One region of the Nonomuraea sp. MTCD27 genome, then DNA from elsewhere that is predicted to be linked to it. Evidence: riboswitches for the same ligand, from Rfam matches in the RefSeq annotation. Region 1 holds a riboswitch; the other holds the start of a gene.
The links. Region 1 has a riboswitch for ZMP and ZTP ahead of ACBJ59_RS47815 (glycine hydroxymethyltransferase). Riboswitches for the same ligand answer to the same signal wherever they lie in the genome.
Positions count from the first base shown of each region.

Region 2: linked by a shared signal. The riboswitch ahead of glyA (serine hydroxymethyltransferase) and the one ahead of ACBJ59_RS47815 (glycine hydroxymethyltransferase) in region 1 are both predicted to bind ZMP and ZTP.

Region 1 is NZ_JBGNUW010000022.1:151,911-156,552, forward strand. It holds gene purH (bifunctional phosphoribosylaminoimidazolecarboxamide formyltransferase/IMP cyclohydrolase) at 1-84, shown strand, start outside; gene ACBJ59_RS47800 (hypothetical protein) at 206-385, shown strand; gene ACBJ59_RS47805 (TetR/AcrR family transcriptional regulator) at 382-1,110, opposite strand; gene ACBJ59_RS47810 (FAD-dependent oxidoreductase) at 1,142-2,323, shown strand; ZMP/ZTP riboswitch at 2,491-2,576, shown strand; gene ACBJ59_RS47815 (glycine hydroxymethyltransferase) at 2,612-4,051, shown strand; gene ACBJ59_RS47820 (ROK family protein) at 4,600-4,642, opposite strand, start outside.
Region 2 is NZ_JBGNUW010000017.1:165,031-169,672, forward strand. It holds gene ACBJ59_RS41095 (CHRD domain-containing protein) at 190-1,431, shown strand; gene glyA (serine hydroxymethyltransferase) at 1,861-3,111, opposite strand; ZMP/ZTP riboswitch at 3,136-3,218, opposite strand; gene ACBJ59_RS41105 (serine/threonine-protein kinase) at 3,244-4,642, opposite strand, start outside.

The DNA.
Region 1 (4,642 bases):
GTCCGCGACGAGCTGGTCATCGAGGCGGCCAAGAAGGCCGGCATCACCCTCTACTTCACCGGCACCCGCCACTTCTTCCACTGATCATCACCTAAAGGGCGGCATGGTAGATCATGTCGCCCTTCATCCCATTTTGCGGCGAGCACTGGCCGGGTGCGGCTACCCTGAACTCCTCCCCGCATCCCCGTCCCCCGGGAGTACCCCTATGGCGCTCGACGCGATCCTGCAGGCATTCGTCACCATGAACGGCCTGGCCACCAGCCCCTTCGTGCTCCTGGTGCTCGCCTTCATCGGCGCCTACCTCGGCAGCCGCGTCGTAGAGGTCATCCCCTTCACCCGCCGCATCATCGAGCGCCGCGAGGCCCAGGCGGCTGAGCGCGACTAGGCCGTGTCTCCGGGGCGGCCGGTCTCGATCATGACCTCCACCCCGTCCAGGATCCGGTCCAGGCCGAACTCGTAGTCGAGGCGCCGCTCCTCCTCGGGCATGTCCTGCGGGTAGTCGAAGGCTCCCGCCTCGACCGCCGCGCGCAGCGCGGGCAGGCGCCGCGCGTCCACCAGCGAGCCGAGCAGCGCGCTGTGGCCGGCGATCGCGGCGCCCGACGCGGCGCTGCCGAGGTCCGCGCTCAGCCGCGCGGTGGCGTGCATGTACGTGGCGATCAGCAGCACGACGCCCGCCTTGGCGCGCTCGTCGAGCCCGGTGCCCGCCAGCGCCGCCAGGGCGCGGTCGGTCCACGCGAGCTGATTGGGCGTGACGGGCGGCCCGGTGATGGGCAGCTGCACGATCCAGGAGTGGGCCCGCAACATCTCCCACTGCGCGCCGCACCAGCGCCGCAGGCCCGGCCGCCAGCCTGCGCAGGGCTCGTCGAGCGCGGCGGGGACGGCCGCGACCGAGTCCAGCATCAGGAGCAGCAGCTCGTTCTTGTTCTTGACGTGCCGGTAGAGCGACATCGTGGTGAAGCCCAGCCGCTCGGCGACCCGGGCCATCGAGACCGCGTCGAGGCCGCCCGCGTCGGCCAGCTCCACCGCCGCCCGCGCGATGCGGCCGAGGCTCAGCCCGGTCTTGGGCTCCGGCGCGGGCTTCGCGAGCCGTTCCCAGAGATTGTCTTCCATCAAACACGAGTGTATGTCATACACTCGGTGTATGACATACACAGCTCTGGTCGTGGGTGGCGGGATCGCGGGCACGGCGAGCGCCGTCGCCCTGCGCAAGGCGGGGATGGACGCGGTGGTGTACGAGGCCTACGACCGTACGGCCGACAAGGCGGGCGCCTTCCTCACGCTGGCGCCCAACGCGCTCGACGCCTTACGCGCTCTCGACCTGGACGTCGGCGGCCTCGGCTTCGACACCCCGGGCATCACGATCACCAGCGGCTCCGGCCGGCGGCTCGGCGAGCTGGCCTACCGCCTGGGCGACGTGGTGAGCAGGACGGTCAAGCGCGCCGACCTCTACCGGTACCTCCGCGATCAGGACCTCCACCTGGAGTACGGCAAGCGCCTCACCGGTGCCGTGGCGACCGGCGACGGGGTGCGGGCGACGTTCTCCGACGGCAGCACCGCCGAGGGCGACCTGCTGATCGGCGCCGACGGCCTGCGTTCGGCCACCCGGCGCATCATCGACCCGGCGGCGCCCGGCACCCGCTACACCGGCCTGCTCAACACCGGTGGCTACGCGCGCGGCGTCGCGACCGGCTCCGAACCGGGCATGATGCAGGCCGTCTTCGGCAAGCGCTGCTTCTTCGTCTACACGGCGCACCCGGACGGCGAGGTGTGGTGGGCCGCGAACCCCGCCCAGGCCACCGAGCTCACACCGGCCGAGATGGCGGCGATCACCCAGCAGGAGTGGCGGACCCGGCTGAGCGACCTGTTCCGGCACGACCACGGCCCCGCGCTCGACATCATCGCCGCGACCGGGGAGATCTTCGCCGGCTGGAGCTCCTACGACGTGCCCCGCGTCCCGGTCTGGCACCGCGACCGGATGATCGTCATCGGCGACGCCGCCCACGCCACCGCGCCGTCGATCGGGCAGGGCGCCGCCATGGCCATCGAGGACGCCGTCGTCCTGGCCAAGTGCCTGCGCGACAGCCCGGGCATCGAGGCCGCGTTCAGGGCGTACGAGGTGCTGCGGCGGGGGCGGGTCGAGCGGGTCGTGGCGCAGGGCAACCGTACGGGCGGCTGGAAGGCGCTCAATCCGCTGGCGCGCGTGCCGCGCGACCTGATCATGAGCCTGGCCATGAAGCACGCCGCCAGGACCGGTACGGACCCGAGCCGCTGGATCTACGAGCACCGCATCGACTGGGACCGGCCCATCGCCCTCCCCGCCTGACCACCAGGGGGCGCGCCGACCCCCGCGCGCCCGGCCGGCCGCCACCCAGCCATCACCGTCCCCTGATCCCCGCGAAGCGGCGACGGGCGGCCGGCTCAGCGGTCTGACATCCCTCCCGCCGGACCCTCGAAAGGCGTTGCACGCGATCCTGCGTCGCCGTAACGTCGCTCTCGGGTCGTTACTGGCGTGACCTGAAGGTGGATGACCACCGGGGAGCGGCTCCGCAGTACTGCCGCGCGCCTGGGCATCTCAACGCGACGAACAGGAGATGCCGTGCACCAGCCGCAGATGTACGACGCCACCGCGGTGACCGCGGCCTACCGCAGTGCCCTGGACGTGATCGCCGCCGTCGAGCCGCACGTCGCGGAGGCCATCCGTACGGAGCTGTCCGACCAGCGCACGTCGTTGAAGCTCATCGCCAGCGAGAACTACGCGTCCCCGGCGGTGCTGCTCACGATGGGCACCTGGATGTCCGACAAGTACGCCGAGGGCACCATCGGGCGCCGCTTCTACGCCGGCTGCCAGAACATCGACACCGTTGAGCAACTCGCGGCCGACCACGCCAAGGCCCTGTTCGGAGCCGACCACGCCTACGTCCAGCCGCACTCGGGCATCGACGCGAACCTGGTGGCGTTCTGGGGCGTACTGGCGCACCGCGTGGAGGCTCCGGCCCTGGCCAGCATCGGCGTGGGTCACGTCAACGACCTGACCGAGCAGGACTGGGAGAACCTGCGCAAGGCCCTCGGCGACCAGCGGGCCCTGGGCATGTCACTGGACGCGGGCGGGCATCTCACCCACGGCTTCCGGCCGAACATCTCCGGCAAGATGTTCCGGCAGCGCTCGTACGGCACCGACCCGGAAACCGGCCTGCTCGACTACGCCGCGCTGCGCGACCTGGCCCGCGAGTTCAAGCCCCTGATCCTGATCGCCGGATACTCGGCCTATCCGCGCCGCGTGGACTTCGCGGCCCTGCGGGAGATCGCCGACGAGGTCGGCGCCACCCTCCTGGTGGACATGGCCCACTTCGCCGGCCTGGTCGCGGGCAAGGTCTTCACCGGCGACCACGACCCGGTGCCGTACGCCCACATCACGACCACCACCACGCACAAGTCGCTGCGCGGTCCGCGCGGCGGCCTGGTGCTGTGCCGGCGGGAGTTCGCCGACGCGATCGACCGCGGCTGCCCGATGGTGCTGGGCGGCCCGCTGGGGAACGTGATGGCCGCCAAGGCCGTCGCCCTCGCCGAGGCCCGCCAGCCCGCCTTCGCCGCCTATGCCCGCGCGGTCGTGGACAACGCGTCCGCCCTGGCCGAAGGGCTGCTTCGACGGGGAGTCCGGCTGGTCACCGGCGGCACCGACAACCACCTGGTCCTGCTGGACGTGACCGGCTTCGGCCTGACCGGCCGGCAGGCCGAGTCGGCGCTGCTGGATTCCGGCATCGTCACCAACCGCAACGCGATCCCGCGCGACCCCCACGGCGCCTGGTACACCTCGGGCGTACGCGTCGGCACGCCCGCGCTCACCTCCCGCGGCTTCCGCGCCGACGAGTTCGACCGGATCGCGGAACTGATCGTGGACGTCCTCTCCGCCACCACCCCCGCGTCCGCGCCCGACGGCCGCACCTCCAAGGCCGCCTACACGTTGCCCGCCGACACCGCCGCCAAGACCCGCGCCGCCGCAGCCGAACTCCTCACCGCCCACCCCCTCTACCCCGGCCTCGACCTCACCTGACCCCTCCACACCGGAACCCCCTCCTACGGCCTCAGGACACCCCGGCCCGCCAACTCCTTCCCAGGACGCACCCCGCCCGGGCCGCCGACTCCTTCCCAGGACGCACCCCGCCCGGGTCGTCCGGCGTCCGTGCGGGGAGGCCACCGCGCGAGGTTTGTCCAGGACCCCGGCGGGGGCGCTGTCGCCCAGCGGCGTCGGGCGTGCGTGCGGGGAAGGCCGCCGTGCGAGGTCGGCTGGGGCTCCGGCGGGGGTGCCGTCGCCCAGCGGCGTCGGGCGTGCGTGCGGGGAAGGCCGCCGTGCAAGGTTGTTCGGGGCTCCGGCGGGGTGCCGTCGCCCAGTGGCGTCGGGCGTGCGTGCGGAACCCCGAGTGCCTGCGCAACCTCATCCCGGATGCGCGGTTCAGGTGGTGCCGAGGCGGTGGTGCCGGGGCGGTGGTGCCAGGCAGTGGTGCCGCAGCCCGCCAGGGGCCGGGTCTGGTGGCCGGGTTCCCGGGCCCTTGGGCGAACGAGCCCCAGAGGCCAACGACCGTCTGGGGCTCGAACGAGGACTCAGGCGGTTGAGCGGACAGCCTGCCAGGCCAGATTCGCCGCA
Region 2 (4,642 bases), on a different contig from region 1:
CCTCTCACCGCTGGTGGGAGGGCTTTCTTCATGCCCTCGCCCTTGTGTGGAAATTTACGCGTTCGCGGGTTGAACCGCACCGGGCTCCGGCGCGTACTGCTTGCCGTATCAACCGGAATATCAAGCCCTTTAAGGGGTTTCATTATGTCTATCCGGAAATTCGTATTTTCTAGTGCTTTAGCGGCAAGCGTGCTTGTCGTCCCGGCGGTGCCCGCGCACGCGTCCGGCGACGACGTCTATCTCGCGGCGGGCCTGCGCGGCGCGAACGAGGTGGGCGCCCCGGGCGACGCGGACGGCCGCTCGACCGTGGTGCTCAAAATCAGCGGGACCGAGGTGACGTTCGCGGCCCGGTGGCACGGGATCGGCACACCCACCGCCGGCCACGTGCACGCGGGCGCCAAGGGTGCGAACGGCGACGTCGGGCTCGACTTCTTCACCGAGTCCCTGCCCGGGTCGGTGCTCGGCGTCACCGGCACCGTCAAGGCCGGCGACGACCTCGTCAAGGCGCTCGTCGACAACCCCGGCGGCTTCTACGCCAACCTGCACGACGCCGCCCACCCCAAGGGCGCGGTACGCGGCCAGTTCCACCGGCTGAGCAGGCCCGTCGACCTCAACGGCGTGCTGCACGGCAGCGACCAGGCCACGCTCTCGTCCCAGGCGGACGGCCGCCAGGAGGTCCCCCAGGACGACGGCAGGCGGCGCGGCGACGCGGACGGCCGGGCCGTGTGGTGGCTGCGCCCGTCAGGCTCGTCCATCGCCTACACCGCCACCTGGTCGGGGCTGGGCCGGGTGACGGCCGGGCACCTGCGCAAGGGGCCTCCGGGCAGGAGCGGGCCGGTGGCGGCGGAGCTGTTCGCGGCCCGGGACGGGCTGCCCGAGAACGTGACCGGCGTCGCGGGGGTGACGCCGGTCGCCGCCAAGGTCGTCAAGCGCGTCACCGAGAACCCGGGCGCGTACCACTCGAACCTGCGCACCACCGAGTTCGACGGCGGCGCGGTGCGCGGGCAGCTCTCCGGCGAGGCGTTCACCCACCCGCGCGCGCTCACCGCCGACGTGCTGCGCGGCTCGCAGATCTACTCCTGCACGCAGCTTCCCGCCGGCGGCTACGGCTTCACCCAGCTCGGCGTGACGGCCACGCTGCGGCGGGGCATCGACCACTCGTTCGTGACGCCCGCGTCGGGGCCGCCGCAGTGGATCGCCCCGGACGGCAGCGCGGTGCGCGGCGCGGTCGTCAGCCGCACGCCGAACGGCGACAACATCCCCGAGCTGGTCCTCGACGCCACCCAGTCGGGCACGCCCACCGGGCTGCTCGCGCACGCCACGCAGATCCTGCGCCTCAACACCACGGGCGGCCTCGCCCCGGCCGGCTCCTGCGAGCCGGGCTCCGAGACCAGGGTCCCGTACGGCGCGGACTACGTGTTCCTCGGCTGAGGCCGGGCGGGGGACGATTCGGTCCCGTCCCCTGCCAGGCCCTTCCCGGTCGATCCGGCCCGGTCCCCCCGGGCCACCGACCGGCCGCGACGGGGTGCTCCGGCCCGGTCGCGACAAGCGCCCCGCCGCACACGGGAGCCCGTGCGGCGGGGCGCTCCATCATGCGCCCTCTGGCGGCGGGCGGGTACGGAAGACGGTGGCCGCCGCCGGGCGGGGATCGTCGCCGGGGCGGGGTGGAACCACCGTCACGGTCAAGCGTGCGCCGTGACGGCGGCCGGCCACGTGCCGGTCAGCGGGCGTCACCCTGGAGGCCCTCAGCCCCGTGCGGCGGGTGGCGCCCACTTGGCTCCGCCGTAACGGATGGACCTCGGCGACCCCGTGCGGCGGGTGCGACCGACCCGCCGAGAAGAGCCCGCGCGGAGAGGGTCTTTAGAGGCCCGGGGCCGGGAACTGGGCGGTGAGTTCGCTGACCTCGTGGTGGACGCGGGTGATGACGTCCTCGGCGTCCCCCTTGGCCAGGGCGGTGACGACCTCGTCCATCCAGGCGCCGATCTGCCGCATCTCCGCCTCGCCCATGCCGCGCGAGGTGACCGACGGCGTGCCGATGCGGATGCCCGACGGGTCGAACGGCTTGCGCGTGTCGAACGGCACCGTGTTGTAGTTGGTCTCCAGCCCCGCGCGGTCGAGCGCCTGGGCGGCCGGCTTGCCGCCGATGCCCTTGGGCGTGAGGTCGAGCAGGATCAGGTGGTTGTCGGTGCCGCCGGAGACCAGGTCGAACCCGCGCGAGGCCAGCTCGTCGGCCAGGGTCTTGGCGTTGGCGACGACCTGGTGGGCGTAGTCGCGGAACGACGGCTGGGCGGCCTCGTGCAGCGCGACCGCGATGGCGGCGGTGGTGTGGTTGTGCGGGCCGCCCTGCAGGCCGGGGAAGACGGCCTTGTTGAGCGCCGTGGCGTGCTCGTCGGCGGTGGCCATGAGCATGGCGCCGCGCGGGCCGCGCAGCGTCTTGTGCGTGGTCGTGGAGATCACGTCGGCGTGGCCCACCGGGGACGGGTGCGCGCCGCCCGCGACCAGGCCCGCGATGTGGGCGATGTCGGCGGCCAGCACGGCCCCGACCTCGCGGGCGATCGAGGCGAAGCCCTCGAAGTCGATGGTGCGCGGGATCGCGGTGCCGCCGCAGAAGATCAGCTTCGGCCGGTGCTCGAGCGCGAGCTGCCGGACCTCGTCGAGGTCGATGCGGCCGGTGTCCTTGCGTACGCCGTAGCGGACCGGGTTGAACCACTTGCCGGTGGCCGAGACCGACCAGCCGTGGGTGAGGTGGCCGCCGAACGGCAGGCCCATGCCCATCACGGTGTCGCCGGGCTGCAGGAACGCCATGTAGACGGCGAGGTTGGCGGGCGAGCCGGAGTAGGGCTGGACGTTGGCGTGGTTGACGCCGAACAGGGCCTTGGCGCGCTCGATGGCCACGGTCTCGATCTGGTCGATGACCTGCTGGCCCTCGTAGTAGCGCTTGCCCGCGTAGCCCTCGGAGTATTTGTTGGTCAGCACGGTGCCGGTGGCCTCGAGCACGGCCTTCGACACGTAGTTCTCCGACGCGATGAGCTTGACGGTGTCGGACTGGCGACGCTCTTCCGCCTTGATGAGCTCGGCGATCTGCGGGTCGACGCTAGCGAGAGAACCCATGACTCTCCTGTCATCATTGACGATTGCGAAGACCCAGGCGCACGGCCTCCGCTCCTTTCGCTCCCCGGTGGTCGATCCCACCCAATGCGCCAGTCGCGTCTCGTCCTAGACGATAGCGGATGTGACAGGGGCTTATTTCGTGGTGATCAGCAGATTCGCGTAGTGTCCGAGGTTCTTGAGGTCCAGGTCGACCGGGCCGGCGGCCTTGGGCACCTTGCGGAAGACGGCGAAGAAACGCCGGGTCTGCCCGGCCGGGATCTGGTCGCCGGGGGTCAGCTCCGAGCAGGCGCACTGGTCGCCCTGGAACATGGGCTTGACGGGCAGCGCCTCGTCGCGGAGGGCCAGCTCGACGTCCTTCAGGCTGTAGGCGTTGGTCTCGGTCAGGCCCCACACGCTGAGCGAGCTCTGCGAGTGGTCGTTGCTGACGGAGAACTCGAGCTTGACGTCGTCGCCCTGCCACCGGAGCGCCTCGATCCGCAGGACGATGGGCACGGTCCGGTAGCCGTCGTTGTACTGGAAGGACCTCGACGCCTGCTTCGTGCCGGGCGTGACGGTCGCGGCGGGGTCGGGCGCGTTCGTGGTGGCCTGGTGCGTGCCCGGCTGCTCCCAGGGGCGCCACAGCGCCAGCGTGCCGCCGGCGGTCAGCGCGGACGCGAGCACGGCGGCGATCACGGGCGGCGCCCAGCGCCCGCCCCCCGCGGGCCGGGGACCTGGAGCGGGGGACGCCTGGGGAGACAGCAGCGGCGTCCAGGCGTCGCTGACCGCGCGGGTCGCGGAGGCCACCGTCGCCCGCTCGCGGCCCATCAGGCGGTCGAGGAGCTGCTGCGCGGTCGGCCGCCGGGCCGGATCCTTCTGCAGCGCCAGTTCCACCAGCACCCGCAGCCGCTCGTCCAGCCCGTCGAGCACCGGTACGTGGTGCGCCACCCGGTACAGCACCTCCGGCACCTGCCCGGTCCCGAACGGCGGCCGCCCCGTCCCCGCGTACGTCACCACGCCGCCCCACGCGAACACGTCGCTGGCGGCCGTGATGGGCGCGCCGCTGGCCTGCTCCGGAGCCATGTACGCGGGCGTGCCCGCGACGACGGCGGACTGGGTGGCGTCCGGCTGGGCGATGCGGGCGATGCCGAAGTCGATGACGCGCGGGCCGACGGCGCTGAGCAGGATGTTCGACGGCTTGAGGTCCAGGTGCACGACCCCCGCCTCGTGGATCGCGGCCAGCGCGGTGGCCACCCCGACGGCCAGGGCCTCCAGGTTGGCGCCTCCCATGGGCCCCTGCGTCTCGATCATGGACGACAGGTCGGGGCCTTCGACGTATTCGGTGACGAGGTAGGCGGTGGCGCCCTCGATCCCGGCGTCGAGCACGGGCGCCGTGCAGAACCTGGCCACGTGCCGGGCCGCCTCGGCCTCCCTGGTGAAGCGGCGCCTGAAGTCCTCGCGGCCGGCCAGCTCCGGCCTGAGCACCTTGAGCGCGACCGGGGCGAACGCGGCGTCCTGCGCGAGGTAGACGATGCCCATGCCGCCCTCGCCCAGC